DNA from 2 places in the Planococcus sp. FY231025 genome. Region 1 is predicted to be linked to the other one. Evidence: a T-box and tRNA genes for the amino acid it is inferred to sense, from the RefSeq annotation. Region 1 holds a T-box; the other holds one or more tRNA genes.

What was found. A T-box is a leader RNA that pairs with one kind of tRNA and senses whether it is charged. The one in region 1 lies ahead of ACTL32_RS07390 (valine--tRNA ligase), so its partner is inferred to be a tRNA-Val.
Region 2: it has a tRNA-Val gene. The T-box ahead of ACTL32_RS07390 (valine--tRNA ligase) is inferred to sense a tRNA for this amino acid. The anticodon was not compared.

The regions. Positions count from the first base shown of each region.
Region 1 is NZ_JBQJJG010000005.1:208,879-216,951, reverse strand. Features, by position in the region: gene ACTL32_RS07410 (NAD(P)-dependent alcohol dehydrogenase) at 1-563, shown strand, start outside; gene ACTL32_RS07405 (DMT family transporter) at 703-1,017, opposite strand; gene ACTL32_RS07400 (DMT family transporter) at 1,019-1,360, opposite strand; gene ACTL32_RS07395 (TetR/AcrR family transcriptional regulator) at 1,384-1,965, opposite strand; gene ACTL32_RS07390 (valine--tRNA ligase) at 2,565-5,204, opposite strand; T-box leader at 5,285-5,506, opposite strand; gene ACTL32_RS07385 (AbrB family transcriptional regulator) at 5,529-6,578, opposite strand; gene hemL (glutamate-1-semialdehyde 2,1-aminomutase) at 7,214-8,073, opposite strand, start outside.
Region 2 is NZ_JBQJJG010000003.1:57,677-65,749, forward strand. Features, by position in the region: gene ACTL32_RS02575 (DUF1850 domain-containing protein) at 1-133, shown strand, start outside; gene ACTL32_RS02580 (TRAP transporter permease) at 123-2,156, shown strand; gene ACTL32_RS02585 (hypothetical protein) at 2,482-3,177, shown strand; tRNA gene ACTL32_RS02590 (tRNA-Val) at 3,266-3,338, opposite strand; gene ACTL32_RS02595 (2'-5' RNA ligase family protein) at 3,391-3,912, opposite strand; gene ACTL32_RS02600 (thermonuclease family protein) at 3,928-4,635, opposite strand; gene ACTL32_RS02605 (DNA-3-methyladenine glycosylase family protein) at 4,734-5,570, shown strand; gene ACTL32_RS02610 (hypothetical protein) at 5,667-5,810, opposite strand; gene ACTL32_RS02615 (Gfo/Idh/MocA family protein) at 5,934-6,857, shown strand; gene ACTL32_RS02620 (aldehyde dehydrogenase) at 6,917-8,073, shown strand, end outside.

The DNA.
Region 1 (8,073 bases):
TGAACCGTTTCAAGCCGGAGTTCGGTTCGTCGATTGCGGTGTACGGAAGCGGTGCAGTGGGCTTGAGCGCCGTCATGGCCGCAAAGATTGCCGGCTGCCTCAACATTATTGCGGTCGACATTCACGACGAACGGCTGGAGCTTGCGAAAGAACTCGGCGCGACGCATACCTTGAACAGCAAGAACGTCAACGTCGTCGAGGAAATCAAAAAGATCACGAACGGCGGCACGCATTATGCCGTCGAGACGACTGGAGTCCCTCCTGTCGTGAAGCAGGCGATCGACGCGCTGCGTCCGCTCGGTTCGTGCGCGATTGTCGGCGTAACGCCGGAGATCACATTTGACGTCCACAACGACATCATGGCGGAAGGCAAAACAGTGATGGGTGTCATCGAAGGCGACTCGATCCCGCAAGTGTTCATTCCCCAGCTTGTGGCTTATTACAAGCGCGGCCTATTCCCGTTCGACAAGCTGGTGAAAGTGTACGATTTCGAAGCGATCAACGACGCATTCGAGGATTCGAAAAACGGCTCTACCATTAAACCGATTGTGAAGATCGGCTAGACGAAAAAGCGCTCCCGAGGGTTTCGGGAGCGCTTTTGTGTTTGATTATGAAGTCAGTTCGAAGCCGACAACGCAAATTGTATGTGTGCCAGGCACACACGCAATTCCCGGACTTTTCCAGGAGTGCTTTCGTGCTTGGTTATGAAGTCAGTTTCAAGCCGACGACTGAAGCGAGGATCATGGCGATAAATAGGATCCGCTTCCAGTCTTTCGATTCGCCGTACATGAACATGCCGACGAGCGTCCCGCCGACCGTGCCGATGCCGGTCCAAACGGCATAGGACATGCCCATCGGCAAGGTTTCCATCGCGAGCCCCAGCAAACTGAAACTCACCGCAAAGCCGCCGACGAGGACTGCATAGGAACTGATTGTTTTGTATTTGACCGCGCGGTTCATGCCGATGACCCCCAGCACTTCAAACCCGCCTGCCAATATCAGATAGACCCAAGCCATATCACATTACCTCTTCTTTCTTGTCGGGATCCGCCGTGACGAGCTTCAAACCGATCACGCCGGCCAGCAGCATGCTGATGAAGAACACTTTCGACCAGCTGAAAGGCTCCCCGAAGACGATCATTTCAACGATGACCGTACCCGCTGTGCCGATGCCGGTGAACACCGCATAGGCGGTCGCGACCGGCACTTTCTCCAGCGCCTTCAGGAGCACGACGAATGAAACAACGATCAGTGCCGCGACGGCAAGCCACGCAAGCCAGCTTGATGCGTATTTCAACCCGATTGCCCAAAGTATTTCAATAATGCCCGCTATGATAACAAGCATCCACTGTTTGTTCATATTTGATTCCTCCGCAACTCTTTTCAATCTTTGGCGATTCCACGCCAGTAGAAATGCCAGGACGCTTCCAGCCGTCTTTTCGTCCGGTCGGGTCCGCCGTAAAGCATCTCCACAAATACACCGTCAAGGACACCGAGGAAAGCCGCTGTCGCTTCTTTGGCATCGATTTCATTGCTCAATTCGCCTTCCCTTTGCGCCGCTTCCATGAGCGGTTCGAGCAATTCCTCGAGCTTGTCCAGATAGGCATAGACCTTCCCCATCACCTCATCGTACAGATGGGCCGGCGGGAAAAATGAGATGCGCAGCCAGAACTTGGTCGCAGCGTTTTGATCGTTCCGCTCCTTATGATATAGAAGGAAGTCATACAGGAACTCCTGGATGGGCCGTGCTTTATTTTGTTCAATAAACGCGGTGACCGATTCGATCTCGCTTTCGACTACATCGCTGAAGACCTGCAGGAACAATTGGTCCTTCCCTTTGAAATGGGTGTAGATGGACTGCTTTTTGATGCCGACGTCGTCAGCGATATGCGCCATCGACGTGCCGTCAAAGCCGTGTTCTGCAAAGCGGTTCAGTGCTGCTTGCTTGAGTTGATCCAGTGTCATGATTTCACCCTTCCGAACGTTCGTCAGGTAACTATAACAAATGATTTTGTGGGAGTCAACCGAAGAGGATTGGTTCTGGGCTTTGCGGTCAATTCAAGAAACATCGATAGAAAATCGAGAAACGTAGATAGAAAGCTGAGAAACGCCGATAGAAACGGTTGAAACATCGATAGGACCCATGCAAACAATCGATAGAAAAACTTTTAACGCCGGTAGAATCCTCCCGCCCTTCCTCTTTTTCGCTTTTCGCCGGGGCGAAAAGCCGGCATTCGGGTTTTGGGTTTCTTTCTGGAGAAGTGGAACGATGAATAAACGCCGCAAAACGATGAAAGAACTTCTTGAAACGATAAAAGAAGACGCATGAAACGATGAAAGGATCTATAAGAAGTGATGAAAGAAAACTCTTCTTTAAAGTCGTCGGCTCTATACGCTCAAAAACCTTCTAAAAAGAACACTATCGATAGGATCCACTCAAACCCTCGATAGAACCCTCCACCCCTTCCTCTTTTTCGCTTTTCGCTCTGGCGAAAAGCCAGCATTCGGCTCTTCCACGCAAAAAATGCGGCCAAACCCGATACAGGGTTTGGCCGCATTCCAACTTACAGGTTCTTCAATTCTTCGATGCGCTTTTCTACCGTCGCGTGCTTCTCGAGGTAGTCGGCTTCTTTTTTGCGTTCTTCGGCTACTACCGCGTCCGGCGCTTTAGAGACAAAGCGTTCGTTCGACAGTTTACCTTGGACGAGTTTCACTTCTTTCGCCCATTTCTCAAGTTCTTTGTTCAAACGTGCAAGTTCCGCGTCAATGTCGAGCAGGCCTTCAAGCGGCATGAACAGCTCGGCGCCTGATACTACTGCGGACATCGATTTTTCCGGTGCTGCGATGTTTTCGCCGATCGTCAATGTTTCCGGGTTGCAGAAACGTTCGATGTACGCGGCATTCGCTTCAAGCACGGCGTGGATGTCCGCGTCTTTTGCTGAAATCGTCAATGGCACTTTCTTGCTCATCGGCGACTGCACTTCTGCGCGGATCGTGCGGACGGCTGTAATGATGTCCATCAACAGCTTCATGCTTGATGACTGGCTTTGGTCTGTCAACGACTCGTCGACTGTCGGCCAAGCGGCAACCGTAATTGATTCGCCTTCATGCGGCAGGTTCTGCCAGATTTCTTCTGTGATAAACGGCATGAACGGATGCAAGAGGCGCATCGTGTTATCAAGTACATAAGCGAGAACCGAACGCGTCATTTTCTTCGCGTCTTCGTCTTCTCCGTACAATGGCAGTTTCGCCATCTCGATGTACCAGTCGCAGAAATCATCCCAGATGAAGTTGTACAGCGTGCGGCCCACTTCGCCGAACTCGTAGCGTTCCGCTAATGAAGTCACTTGCTCGATGGTTTCATTCAAACGGGTCAGAATCCATGAATCCGCAACCGAACGTTTGCCGGAAAGATCGATCTCTTCATACGTCATGACTTCCATATTCATCAATGCAAAGCGGGAAGCATTCCAGATTTTATTCGCAAAGTTCCAGATGGATTCCACTTTCTCCATTGAGAAGCGAAGGTCCTGCCCTGGGCTTGATGCTGTTGCCAGGAAGTAGCGCAGCGAATCCGCTCCGTATTCCGCGATAACGTCCATCGGGTCAACGCCGTTGCCGAGCGATTTCGACATTTTGCGCCCTTCCGCGTCGCGGACAAGTCCGTGGATCAATACGTCTTTGAACGGTTTTTCTTCCGTGAATTCAAGCGCCTGGAAAATCATGCGCGATACCCAGAAGTAGATGATGTCGTAGCCGGTAACCAAAGCATCCGTCGGGTAATAGCGCTTCAGCTCATCGCTGTCAGCCGGCCAGCCAAGCGTCGAGAACGGCCATAAGGCGGATGAGAACCACGTATCGAGTACGTCTTCGTCCTGCGTCCAGTTCTCAGCGTCCGCCGGTGCGTCCATGCCTACGTAGATTTCACCGGTTTCGTTATGATACCAGGCCGGAATTTGGTGGCCCCACCACAATTGACGGGAAATGCACCAGTCGCGGATGTTTTCCATCCACTGCAGATAGGTCTTCTCGAAGCGTTCCGGCACAAAGTTGACGCCTTCTTCGCCGTGCTGCAGGTCGATCGCTTTTTGTGCGAGCGGCTTCATGTCGACGAACCATTGTGTGGAAAGGTACGGCTCAACAACGGCGCCGCTGCGCTCGGAATGGCCTACCGAATGCATATGCTCTTCGATTTTGAATAAAACATCCATGTCCTGCAGGTCTTTGACGATTGCTTTGCGGCATTCGAAGCGGTCCATGCCTTCGTATTTGCCGGCGTTCTCGTTCATCGAGCCGTCTTCGTGCATGACGAGCACGCGTTCGAGGTTGTGGCGGTTGCCGATCTCGAAATCGTTCGGGTCGTGTGCCGGCGTGATTTTCACGGCGCCGCTTCCGAATTCCATGTCGACATAATCGTCGGCAACAATTTCGATTTCACGTCCGACGATCGGCAGGATGACTTTCTTGCCGATCAAGTGCTCGTAGCGCTCATCTTTCGGATGGACCGCTACGGCCGTATCGCCGAGCATCGTCTCCGGACGCGTCGTCGCAACTTCGATGTATCCGGAGCCGTCTGCGAGCGGATAGCGCATGTGGTAGAAGCCGCCTTGTACGTCTTTGTAGATAACTTCGATATCGGAAATCGCGGTCTTCGTCGCCGGATCCCAGTTGATGATGTATTTGCCGCGGTAGATGAGTTTCTTTTCGTAAAGTTTTACGAATACTTCCTTAACCGCTTCCGACAAGCCTTCATCAAGCGTGAAGCGCTCGCGGGAGTAATCAAGACCAAGGCCCAATTTCGACCATTGCTCACGGATGTGCCCAGCGTATTCGTCTTTCCATTTCCATGACTCTTCCAGGAATTTCTCGCGGCCAAGGTCATAGCGCGATTTGCCTTCTTCGCGCAATTTTCCTTCCACTTTCGCCTGCGTCGCGATGCCGGCGTGGTCCATGCCCGGCAGCCATAGGGCGTCAAAGCCCTGCATGCGCTTCATGCGTGTCAGGATGTCTTGCAGAGTTGTGTCCCAGGCATGGCCTAGGTGCAATTTGCCGGTTACGTTCGGCGGCGGAATCACAATGGTGTACGGCGTCTTGCCGCTTTCAGGTTTCGCTTCAAAGAATTTGTTGTTGATCCACCATTCATAGCGTCCTTTTTCAATGGACTGCGGATCGTACTTCGTCGGCATCTGTGGTGTTGTCGGCATTTCAGTCATTGCAATTCCTCCTTTTAGGTATGGTGCCTTGAGAAAAGGTTTCCCGGAAAACAAAAAAACCCCTTCGTCTGTAAAAGGACGAAGGAGTTGTTCGCGGTACCACCTTTATGCACAAGTCAAAAAGAACCTGGCTCTCAAGTTCGATAACGGATTTCACATCCGGTTCCCATTACTCAACTTTCACGGGAACTGCTCCGAGGTGACATTCAAATGATTGTTCATGAAAACCTCTCACCACTCGGTTTTCTCTCTGAAATGTACGCACATTCTACTATCCTCATCAACGCATCAAATATATACTTTCATTCATTATACTCAAGCTCCGCTTTTAGCGTCAAGTTTTTTCACAATATAGGCAACAATCGGCGACGCCACGAGCAGAATGAAAAACAGCCGGAACAATTGGAAACTGGTGATCAGCGCAACATCCCCGCCGGTCGCGAGCGCTGTAATTGCCATTTCCGCAATGCCTCCTGGCGCAGCGCTCAGGAAGAAATCAAGGAAGATATAGGCCGGCAATAGTTTCGCGAGGATGTACGCAATAAAAGCCGTGAAGCTGATCAGCAGCGCATTGTTCAGGACGATCGCCGCGCCCAAGCGGAACGTCAGTTTATCGCCGATGTGCTCCATCTGCAGGCCGAGCCCGGCGCCGATGCACACCTGTGCGAGCGCAATCAGCCAGTACGGCATGTCGACGAGAAGGTCACCCGTCACCGTCTGAATAATCGCCATCGTCAGGATCGGCGCGAGCAGTTCTGCGGCCGGAAAGCCGATTCGCTTCATGCCGAAGTAGAGCACGAGCCCGACAGCGACAGCTGCGAGGAATGCGAGCGGCGCGAACGTGAAGACGCGCTCGCCGAGCTCCCCTTCTTCCCGGCCTTTGAGGAACACGGTGAAGAACGGCACGATCGTCACTACCATGAAAATGCGGATCGTCTGCATCATCGTGACGACGGTGATGTTTGCGGACTTTACGTCTTCCGCGATGACGACCATTTGCGCGAGCCCGCCCGGAATCGACCCAAGGAGGCTCGTCGCCAAGGATTCATCGACCATTTTCATGAACAGCAGACCGAGCAGGATCGACAAGCCGACGACCGAAACTGTCATGAACGCCATATACGGCAAATCGAGCCACATAAGGAACACCGCGTCGCGCGTGAACGACGAACCGATCTGCACGCCGAGCATGACGAGCCCCGCTGTGCGCAGGATCTTCGGCCAGTAGAGTTTCATTTTGGTGAACTGGCTGACGATGAGCATTGCCAGCATCGGGCCGAGCAGCCACGGCAGGAACATGCCGACCGCTTCGAACAGCCAGCCTGCCAGCACCGCTATGATCAATGTCCGTAGGAATATGTACATCCGCTCCCCCTGCCCTTCGCTTTCCGAAATTCTTTCTCTTTCTATCGTACAGGAAAACGGAGGTGAAATCTTCTGAAGGATGCAAATTCTTTGGTAATTGTTTGTGTGCCTGGCACGCGCAGAATTCAGGGGCATATCTTTTTCTATCGGCGCTTTGGGCAGGTTCTATCGGTGTTTCTTTGAGTTCTACCGGTGTTTCTAAGGTTTATACCGGCTTTACGGGGTTTTCTATCGATGTTTCTCTTTTTCGGTAGGTTTGTGGACGAAGCAATTCATCGTTTAGAGTCGATCCCGAGCAGGAAAGATTTCTTTCATCACTTCTCACAGGCTCTTTCATCGTTCCGCGGAGTTTATTCATCATCCCCCCTCTTCCAAAGACAAACCCAAAAACCCGAATGCCGGCTTTTCGCCGCAGCGAAAAGCGAAAGGGCCACTTTACTTGCGGCAAATCCGATTTACTTGCAGAATACGTAATTTACTTGCGGAAACGGGCACTTTACTTGCACCAAATGAGATTTACTTGCGGCATCCGCCGCTTTACTTGCAGCAAGCCGGTTTTATTCGCAAAAAGCCGTAGTCTGTTCAAGTACATAAAAACCCGGCCGCTAGGAAAGCGGCCGGGCAAAGGATCTTATTTATCTCGCTAATTTCGCAAACACCATATGGAACGCATCAACCGTTTTGGCGATGTGTTCTTCGGTATGCGCAGTTGACAGGAACATGCCTTCGAACTGGGACGGCGGCAGGAAGATGCCTTCTTCCGCCATCAAACGGTAGTAGTCCGCAAACAGGTCAGTGTCGGATGTCTTCGCGGATGCGAAGTCGACGACCGGTTCATTTGTGAAGAAGAAGCCGATCATCGAGCCCGCACGGTTCACAGTGTGCGGGATGTTGTATTTTTCAGCCGCTGCACGGAAGCCGGCTTCGAGCTGGTCGCCGCGTTCGACGAACCCTTCGTACGAGCTTTCGTCCAAACGTGACAGGGTTTCAAAGCCAGCCGTCATAGCGAGCGGGTTGCCGGAAAGCGTACCTGCCTGATAGATCGAGCCGCTCGGTGCGACTTGCTGCATAATTTCGCGCTTGCCGCCGAATGCACCGACTGGCAGTCCGCCGCCGATGACTTTGCCGAGGCAAGTCATGTCCGGCGTGACGCCGTAATGGCCTTGTGCACAGTTGTAGCCGACGCGGAATCCAGTCATGACTTCATCAAAGATCAATATCGTGCCGAATTCCGTCGTCAGGTTGCGGAGTTCCTGCAGGAAGCCTTCGTTCGGCGGCACGACGCCCATATTACCGGCAACCGGCTCAACGATGACCGCGGCGATTTCGTCGCCGAATTTCTGGAATGCCAAACGCACGCTTTCTAGGTCGTTGTACGGCACCGTCAAGGTGTTTTGCGCCACGGAATCAGGGACGCCTGGAGAATCCGGCAAGCCGAGTGTCGCGACGCCTGAGCCCGCTTTGATCAAGAGGCTGTCTGCGTGGCCGTGGTAGC
Region 2 (8,073 bases), on a different contig from region 1:
ATTGGCGCTGATTTCCGCCGGAAGCGAATTCGACTTGAAGAAAACGCTTGAACGGGGGAAATCCTATACGTTCCGGGTGCAACGGCTGTCCCTTTTTCAGCAACTAGAAGGAGTGAATCTTAATGAGCAATAAATTGCCGCCAGACGAAAGAGAAGAAATGAAGCTGCCGCCGGAAGACGACAGCTTCGTCTCCGAAGAAAAGCAGAAGGAGATCCTGCAGAAATATGATCCGGAATCGAATACACGCGATTTGGGAGGCATTGTTAAACACATCGTCTTCTTCGGATTGCTGGCTTTTTCGCTATTCCAATTGTATACCGCGATTTTCGGCCAGTATACGGCCTACATCCAGCGTTCCATCCACTTAGGGTTCGCTTTGTCATTGATCTTCCTCTTGTTCCCTGCCATGAAGCGCAAAGGGGACCGGCGCAAAGTGCCATTCTACGATTTTATATTGGCGCTGCTCTCGATCGGTGTCGGCTTGTATTGGCCGATTGCCTACAATGACCTGGTATTCCGCTTAGGGCGGGTCACGGAAATGGACCTTATTGTCGGAATACTTGCCGTCGTTCTCGTGCTTGAAGCGACGCGCAGGGCAGTCGGAATGCCGATTACGATCATCTCGTCCGTATTCTTGGCGTACATGTTCTTCGGACCTTATTTCCCGGGATTCCTCCGGCATAGAGGGCAAGACCTGGAATCGGTAATCCAGCTGATGTTCTATACAACAGACGGAATTTTAGGGACGCCGATCAGCGTATCTGCTACGTTCATCTTTGTCTTCTTGCTGTTCGGCGCGTTCCTGGTGAAAACCGGAGTCGGCCAATACTTCAATGATTTGGCTGTATCCTTGGCGGGCCACTTAACTGGTGGGCCAGCTAAAGTGGCGATTTTCTCCAGCGCCCTGCAAGGGACGATTTCAGGGAGTTCGGTTGCAAACGTTGTAACGTCGGGCTCTTATACGATCCCGATGATGAAAAAACTTGGTTATAAGAAAGAGTTTGCAGGCGGAGTCGAAGCAGCAGCTTCAACCGGAGGCCAGCTGATGCCGCCAATCATGGGAGCTGCCGCTTTCCTGATGGTAGAGTTTATCGGCGGGGTCACTTATTGGGAAATCGCAAAAGCTGCCGCAATTCCAGCACTCCTATACTTTACAGGCGTTTGGATCATGACGCATTTTGAAGCCAAACGGATCGGCTTAAAGGGGCTTACTAAAGAAGAGATGCCTGACCGCAAAGAAGTTTTGAAGAAGATTTATCTGCTTCTGCCGATTGTGGCCATCATTGTATTCCTTTTGGTCGGTATTCCTACAATGCATGCCGCACTTTACGGAATTGTGCTGACAATTCTCGTCAGCTCATTCAATAAAGACACGCGCATGAATTTCAAGGATATGATCCACGCGTTAGTTGACGGCGCACGGACAGCCTTGGCGGTAGCCGCTGCCACAGCTGCTGCCGGAATCATTGTCGGGGTGGTCGTAAAGACAGGCCTCGGCTTGAGTTTGGCGAACGGCCTGGTATCCGCTTCCGGCGGAAATATCTTATTGACGCTATTCTTTACGATGCTTGCGGCAATCGTACTTGGCATGGGGTCGCCAACTACGGCAAACTACGTTATTACGTCAACCATCGCGGCACCGGCGATCATTACTTTGCTCATGATTGATGAACCTCTTGGTGCGGCAGTGCCGCTCGTTGTTGCCTTGTCTGCACACTTGTTCGTATTCTATTTCGGCATCATCGCCGATATCACACCGCCAGTGGCGCTTGCAGCTTTTGCAGCTTCCGGGATTTCCGGCGGAGAGCCGATCAAAACCGGCTTTATCGCTGCGAAGCTGGCAGCAGCAGCGTTTATCATTCCGTATATGTTCGTCTTGTCGCCGTCTCTCTTGATGATTGATACGACAATGCCGGAACTGATCTGGGTGCTGATTACGGCGCTTAGCGGCATGGTGGCCATCGGGGCGGGATTGATTGGATTCTGGTACCGCAAACTGAATTGGATCGAGCGGATTCTGGCCGTGGCAACAGGCCTTGCGCTCATCTATCCAGAAGGCCTTTCCGATACCGTCGGAGCCATCGCGTTCATCATCTTGTTTGCTATCCAGTGGATGGCACGCGATAAGAAAGAGCCGAAAACTTCAGAAGCTTAACTATGGGCCCTGTCCGGCTGCAATTTGCAGCCGGACAGGGCTTTTCCTATTACGGCTTGAGCAAAATGAAAGAACGGGATGATCGGCATCATCGAAGGAGTGGAATGGGTGCAGGTGTATATGAAGCAAAAGTATAGTGAACACCATAAAATCTACAAGAAAACCCCGTGAACATTGAGTTCATGGGGTTTTAATTTAGTCTTTACAGACGGCGAAGCTAGACGGCAGAAGCATTTGCAGGATTAGTACACCGTTTTGAAGAATCTAAATGTAAAGCTTGATTTGATATAAATGACTTCAAAAACCTATTCAGGAAGGGGAATATATGAAATTTACAAATAAATTCATTATTGGCTGGTGGATCATGCTCCTAATTGTATTCGGAATTATCCTTATCGCCAGATTTGATCACTTCACTTCAAACACATTGATCTTGTTCGATTACATCATCCTGATTTTATTGTTCATCCTGGTTTTCCTGCCGCTTTATTCGGAAATGAGCATGTTCGGTTTTTCGCTCAAGCGGGAAATCGAGTCGGTAGAAGAAAGTGTCAATGACCTTAAGTCTTTAGTAATCAGCAATACCAACAGCAATGTCGTCTACTTTAATGCAGACCCACAACTGACAGAGGAGCAAAGAGCGCAGCTCAAGAGAAGCTTAGAGGTACGAGACGGGAACAGCTTTGAATCAGCTGTCCATACAGAAGAAAGTGCAATCCATGAGTTTATCTCGGCTGAAAAAACGGTCATAAACTTTTTTGCCATCCGGTATTTGCTGGAAAAGGAAATACGGCGGATAGCCGTCGACCATATTAGCGATCCAAATAAAAAGCCAGTCCTCCAATTAGTTAAAACTTTAAGCCAGCAAGGTATATTCGAACCGAACATGTTAAACGCCATCCTCGAAGTCTGGTCAATAACATCAGCCGCGATGCATGGGGAAGATATAGGCGAGGCGGACGAAAACTTTGTTGAATCCGTCGGACAGCCATTGCTCCACAGATTAAAAGGCATCTTATGACGATAAAAAACAGCAATAAAAAAGAGGTCCGAGAGCACATGCTCTCGGACCTCTTGTACTTCTGAACCCAACGTTCATGAAGATTTTATGATTCCTACTGGGCTCGAACCAGCGACCTCTACCCTGTCAAGGTAGCGCTCTCCCAGCTGAGCTAAGGAATCTCAATTACCAGGACAAATATAATTATATCGCGCCCACAGCAAAAGTCAACACCTATTCTGCTAAAAATATACTCCATTCGGTTGCTGTTTTTCCATTTACAATCGACCAGCATTCCAAGGCGATCGCTTTCCCGGCAAATGGTTCGAATTCCATCGACAGCCGGGCAAACATCGGCCCCCAGAAAGGTGCGGCAATGTTGTTTACGATGGTGGCATGGGGAACCCAGCTGCCAGGCTGGTAATAAGCTTGCTGCCCAGAGAAATCCCGTGTAGCCAGATTGATTGTCTGATGGAGGACGGACAACGCAGGGGTCACGGCAGGCGAAGCGAAGAACGTTCCTTTTTGTTTGAAAAAACCGAGCGAGCCGAACGTCAAAGGGACCGCTTTGGCTCCTTCCGCCAATTGGGCGACGGCCCCTTTCAGGTCTAAGGGATTGGCTCCTTCAAAAGACTGAAGCGAAATGTGGGGAGGCAAGGCTTTTTCTGTCTGTAGAGCAGCTGTCTGCCCTTGCTGCTGCAGGTATTCTATCTGAGTGGACGCCCGGTAATCGAGCCGCAATACGAGTAGTTGCATGGGTTTCTCCTTTCCTTAATTGTTTGTACTCCGGAAGCCGGCGTCTTGGGCTTCCTGCTCGGAGCAGAACCATTGCTCCGGGTTGGTATTGCCGTAAGAGCCTTCGCCCGGCATGTGGTAGATCTTTTCGCCGCTGCGGTTTATATTTCCTTTGATCCGGCAGTCGCCGGCTTCTGGCTGGTGACTGGTATTGCCATACGCATCTTCATTAAAACCGCGTTCGGTTGGATAACTGCTGTACTCCCAAATGCCGATTCCGGCTTCTTTGGCAATCTGCTCCGCTTCCTCGTACTCATCGACGTAGCGCGTATTCGGAGGGAACACATAAGCGACCCGGGCATAACCCGATTCGAGCAGCTGTTCCTGGACGCTTTCGCCGTCGACATAGATATAGGCGAGCATCCGGCCGTAATCATCAAACCGGCCGCCGACGTCAAACTCGATGGTAACATCGCCGGACTCGATGATCCGCTTGTTTTCAGCGGTCGCCTCGGGCCCGAGAGGCTGTTCGCCAAGCCGGGGGTGGTTGGTTTCCGGCGTATCGATCAACAGATAACGGACCGTTTCTTCTTTTCCGTCGTATTCGATCTTGATGGTATCGCCGTCAATGACGGAAACCACATCGACAGGAACCTGGTCCTGGGTGCCGCCCGTGCCGGTCGGATCGAAGGAGCTGCAGCCGGCTATAAACATCGCTGCAACTAAACCGATAATCTTTTTCATGAACATCCCTGCTTTCGTTAGTTCTATTATATTTTGTCGGTGCAGCTCTTGCAAACCGGATCCGGTTGGGCTACGGTGGAGGAAAAGGAGGGGGCGCAGTGGAGATTACATTGCCTTTCCATTATGATTTTGACAGGGTGCTTGAGCGGTTGTCGCTGGATCCGCTGCACGCGGTATCGCTTTCCGCTAAAAGCGTCCGGGTGCCGATGGCTGAAGGGAACGTCGTGGAAGTGAAGGCGGCAGGAAATTCCAGACGGCCGGTTTTCGAACTGGAAAACCTGGAAGAAGGGCAGTTGGGCAGGATCAAGGACATCTTCCATTTCAGCTCTTCTTTGGATGCGGTCAACGCACATTTCGCCAATACGAATCTGGCAGCACTGTTCAGCGAACACCAAGGCACGCCGATCGTCCGGGAATTTTCGCTTTATGGATCCCTGATGAAAAGCATTATCCATCAGCAATTGAACTTGTCGTTCGCCCACACGCTGACAAGCCGGTTTGTCCGGACATTCGGCCATGAAAACGACGGCGTTTGGTTTTATCCGGCACCGGAAACCATCGCCAGGCTCCGGCCGGAGGATTTACGGGAGATGCAGTTCAGTACGCGGAAAGCGGAGTACGTTATCGGCTTGTCGGAAGCGATCGCATCGGGGAAGCTCGATCTTGACGGAATGGAATTAAAAGCCGATGAGGAGGTCGCTGCAGAACTGGTATCCTACCGGGGAGTCGGCCCATGGACTGCCCAGAGTTTTTTGCTGTTCGGCCTGGGCCGGCCGAATCTGTTTCCCATTGCGGATATCGGCCTGCAAAATGCATTGAAGATCCAGTGGCAGCTGAAGGAAAAGCCGAAAGCTGAAGAAATCATGCGGCATCTGCCGGATTGGTCGCCGTATTTGTCATATGCCGCGCTCTACCTATGGCGCAGCATCGAATAAAAAATTCCACAACAAAACGCCTTTTCCACGGTCCAATGACTGGAAAAGGCGTTTCTATGTATTTCTGCGTCGGGTTGCGGCATTATAGGCTTTCAATTAGGCGTGGGTCTCCATTTCAGAAGGTGCAGATCCATAATAAAGGAACGATTCCTGTTCCAGGTCTTCCAATCGTTCTTTGTTCAATCCAACTTCCAGTTCACCGGAAAAAATAGGTTCCCACCAATTCGCTTCTTTTTGCATTGTAATTCCTCCTCGAATTTTGCTGTTCTAATTGTTTGACTATTCTATACCCCGAAAGGTTACACTTATAAACAGAGAAACCAAAAATAAGCCTTTGGGCCATTCAGAAAAGAGGAATGCTTTGTGATATCGATTGGCATTATCGGAGCCGGCATTGTCGGGGAACGGATCATCAAACAAATCCAGCAAGAAGGAAAAGCTGCCATCAAAGCGGTTTATGATGAACAGCCGGAACGCCTGGAATTCTTGGCGTCGGCGTATGGGGTGCCCGTGGCTGGGTCGCTTGATGAAGTGCTGCATGCCGGCATCGACTGGCTCTATATCGGCACGCCGCCCGCCTACCACGCGGAAGTCGCGAATCTGGCTGCGAGCGCCGGCATCCATATCCTCAGTGAAAAGCCGTTGGCGCATGATGCTGCAGACGGGGAGAAGATGGTGGCGGCTGCACATGAAAACCGCATCCAGACGGCGATGCATTTTCCGCTGATGTACAAGCCGGCAGTCCACGAAATGGCGAAACGGATCCGAAGCGGGGATATCGGCGAAGTGGTGCGTGTCGAGCTGCAGACGCATTTTCCGGATTGGCCGCGGTTATGGCAGCAGAACCCGTGGATCGCTTCGAGAAGCCAAGGCGGCTTTGTGCGCGAAGTCTTCCCGCATTACCTGCAGCTGATCCATCGCATTTTCGGGGAGCTGGATATCCACTCCCATCTCGTTTCTTATCCGGAGCAAGCGGACCTATGCGAAACAGGCATCATCGCCCATGGCCGCACAGCCGGCAGAATTCCTTTCCTGCTCGCGGGCATAAGCGGCACCGGGCAGAAAGAATTGCTTCAGTTCAAGGTCTACGGAAAAGAAGGGGTGCTGACGCTGGAGAATTGGTCGGACCTTTATTTAGAGCGGAAATACCAGGAACGCGAGCTGCTGGACGGTTTTGCGGAAGTGCCATCGCTGTTTGAAGCGATGCAGCAGCAATCGACTTTCCTAGTGCCGTTTGAAGAAGGCCTGGTGGTGCAGCGTTATATCGACCTTCTCTTGCAAGAATGATTTTTTTCCGTGCAGCAGGGTAAAGTACTTAGAAGCAATTGAAAACAGGAGGTCATTAGATGAATTTTACAGCGGTTGATGTTGAACGGATGATTGAAGAGCAAAAGGAGTTTTATTATACCGGCGCTACGAAGCCGGCCGCTTTTCGGAAATCGCAGCTTGCGCGCCTGAAAAAGTCGATCCAGGCGAATGACGAGATCATTGTCGATGCATTGAAAAAGGATTTGGGCAAAAGCGAATTTGAGGCCTATGCAACTGAAATCGGTTTTGTGCTTGACAGCATTAATTATATGAGTGAAAACCTGGAGGGATGGATGGAGCCGGAACCGGCCAAGACGCCGATTCACCTGCAGCCGGCCAAAAGCTTCATCATGCGGGAGCCTTACGGATCGGTCTTGATCATCGGGCCTTTCAATTATCCGTTCCAGCTGATCATGGAACCGCTCATCGGCGCGATCATCGGCGGAAATTGCGCCATCGTCAAGCCTTCCGAAACGACGCCGAATGTGGCAGCAGCCATCCGCAAGGTCTTGGAAGATGCGTTCCCGCCCTACTATGTCCGCGTCGTTGAAGGTGAGCGGGAAGAAGTGACAGCGCTGATCCACGCGCCGTTCGATTATATTTTCTTCACTGGCAGCGTCAATGTCGGGAAAGTGGTCATGAAAGCAGCGGCTGAGCGGCTGACGCCGATTACACTGGAACTGGGCGGCAAGAGCCCGGCTATCGTCGACCAGACAGCCAATATCGACCTGGCGGCCAAGCGCATTGCCTGGGGCAAGCTGATGAACAAAGGCCAGACATGCGTGGCGCCCGACTATGTCTGCGTACACGAATCGGTCAAGACAGAGTTCATGAACAAATTGATCAAGAACATCCGCAGTTTCTACGGGAAAGATGTACAAGCGAGCCCGGATTACGGCCGCATTGTCAGCGTCCAGCATTTCGACCGTTTGGCTGCCATTGTCAAACAGGAAGAAGCGAATATTGTTTCCGGTGGATATATGGACCGGGAAGACCTTTACATCGAACCGGTGGTTTTGGATAATATCGATTTCAGCAGCCCGTCGATGGAGGACGAATTGTTCGGCCCGATTCTGCCGGTCATCACCTATAGCGACCTGCCTGCTTTGGTCCGGAAAATCCGGACGTTGCCGAAGCCGCTGGCAGCCTATATGTTTTCGGAGAACGACCGGGCGATCGAGTTTTTCCTAGACGA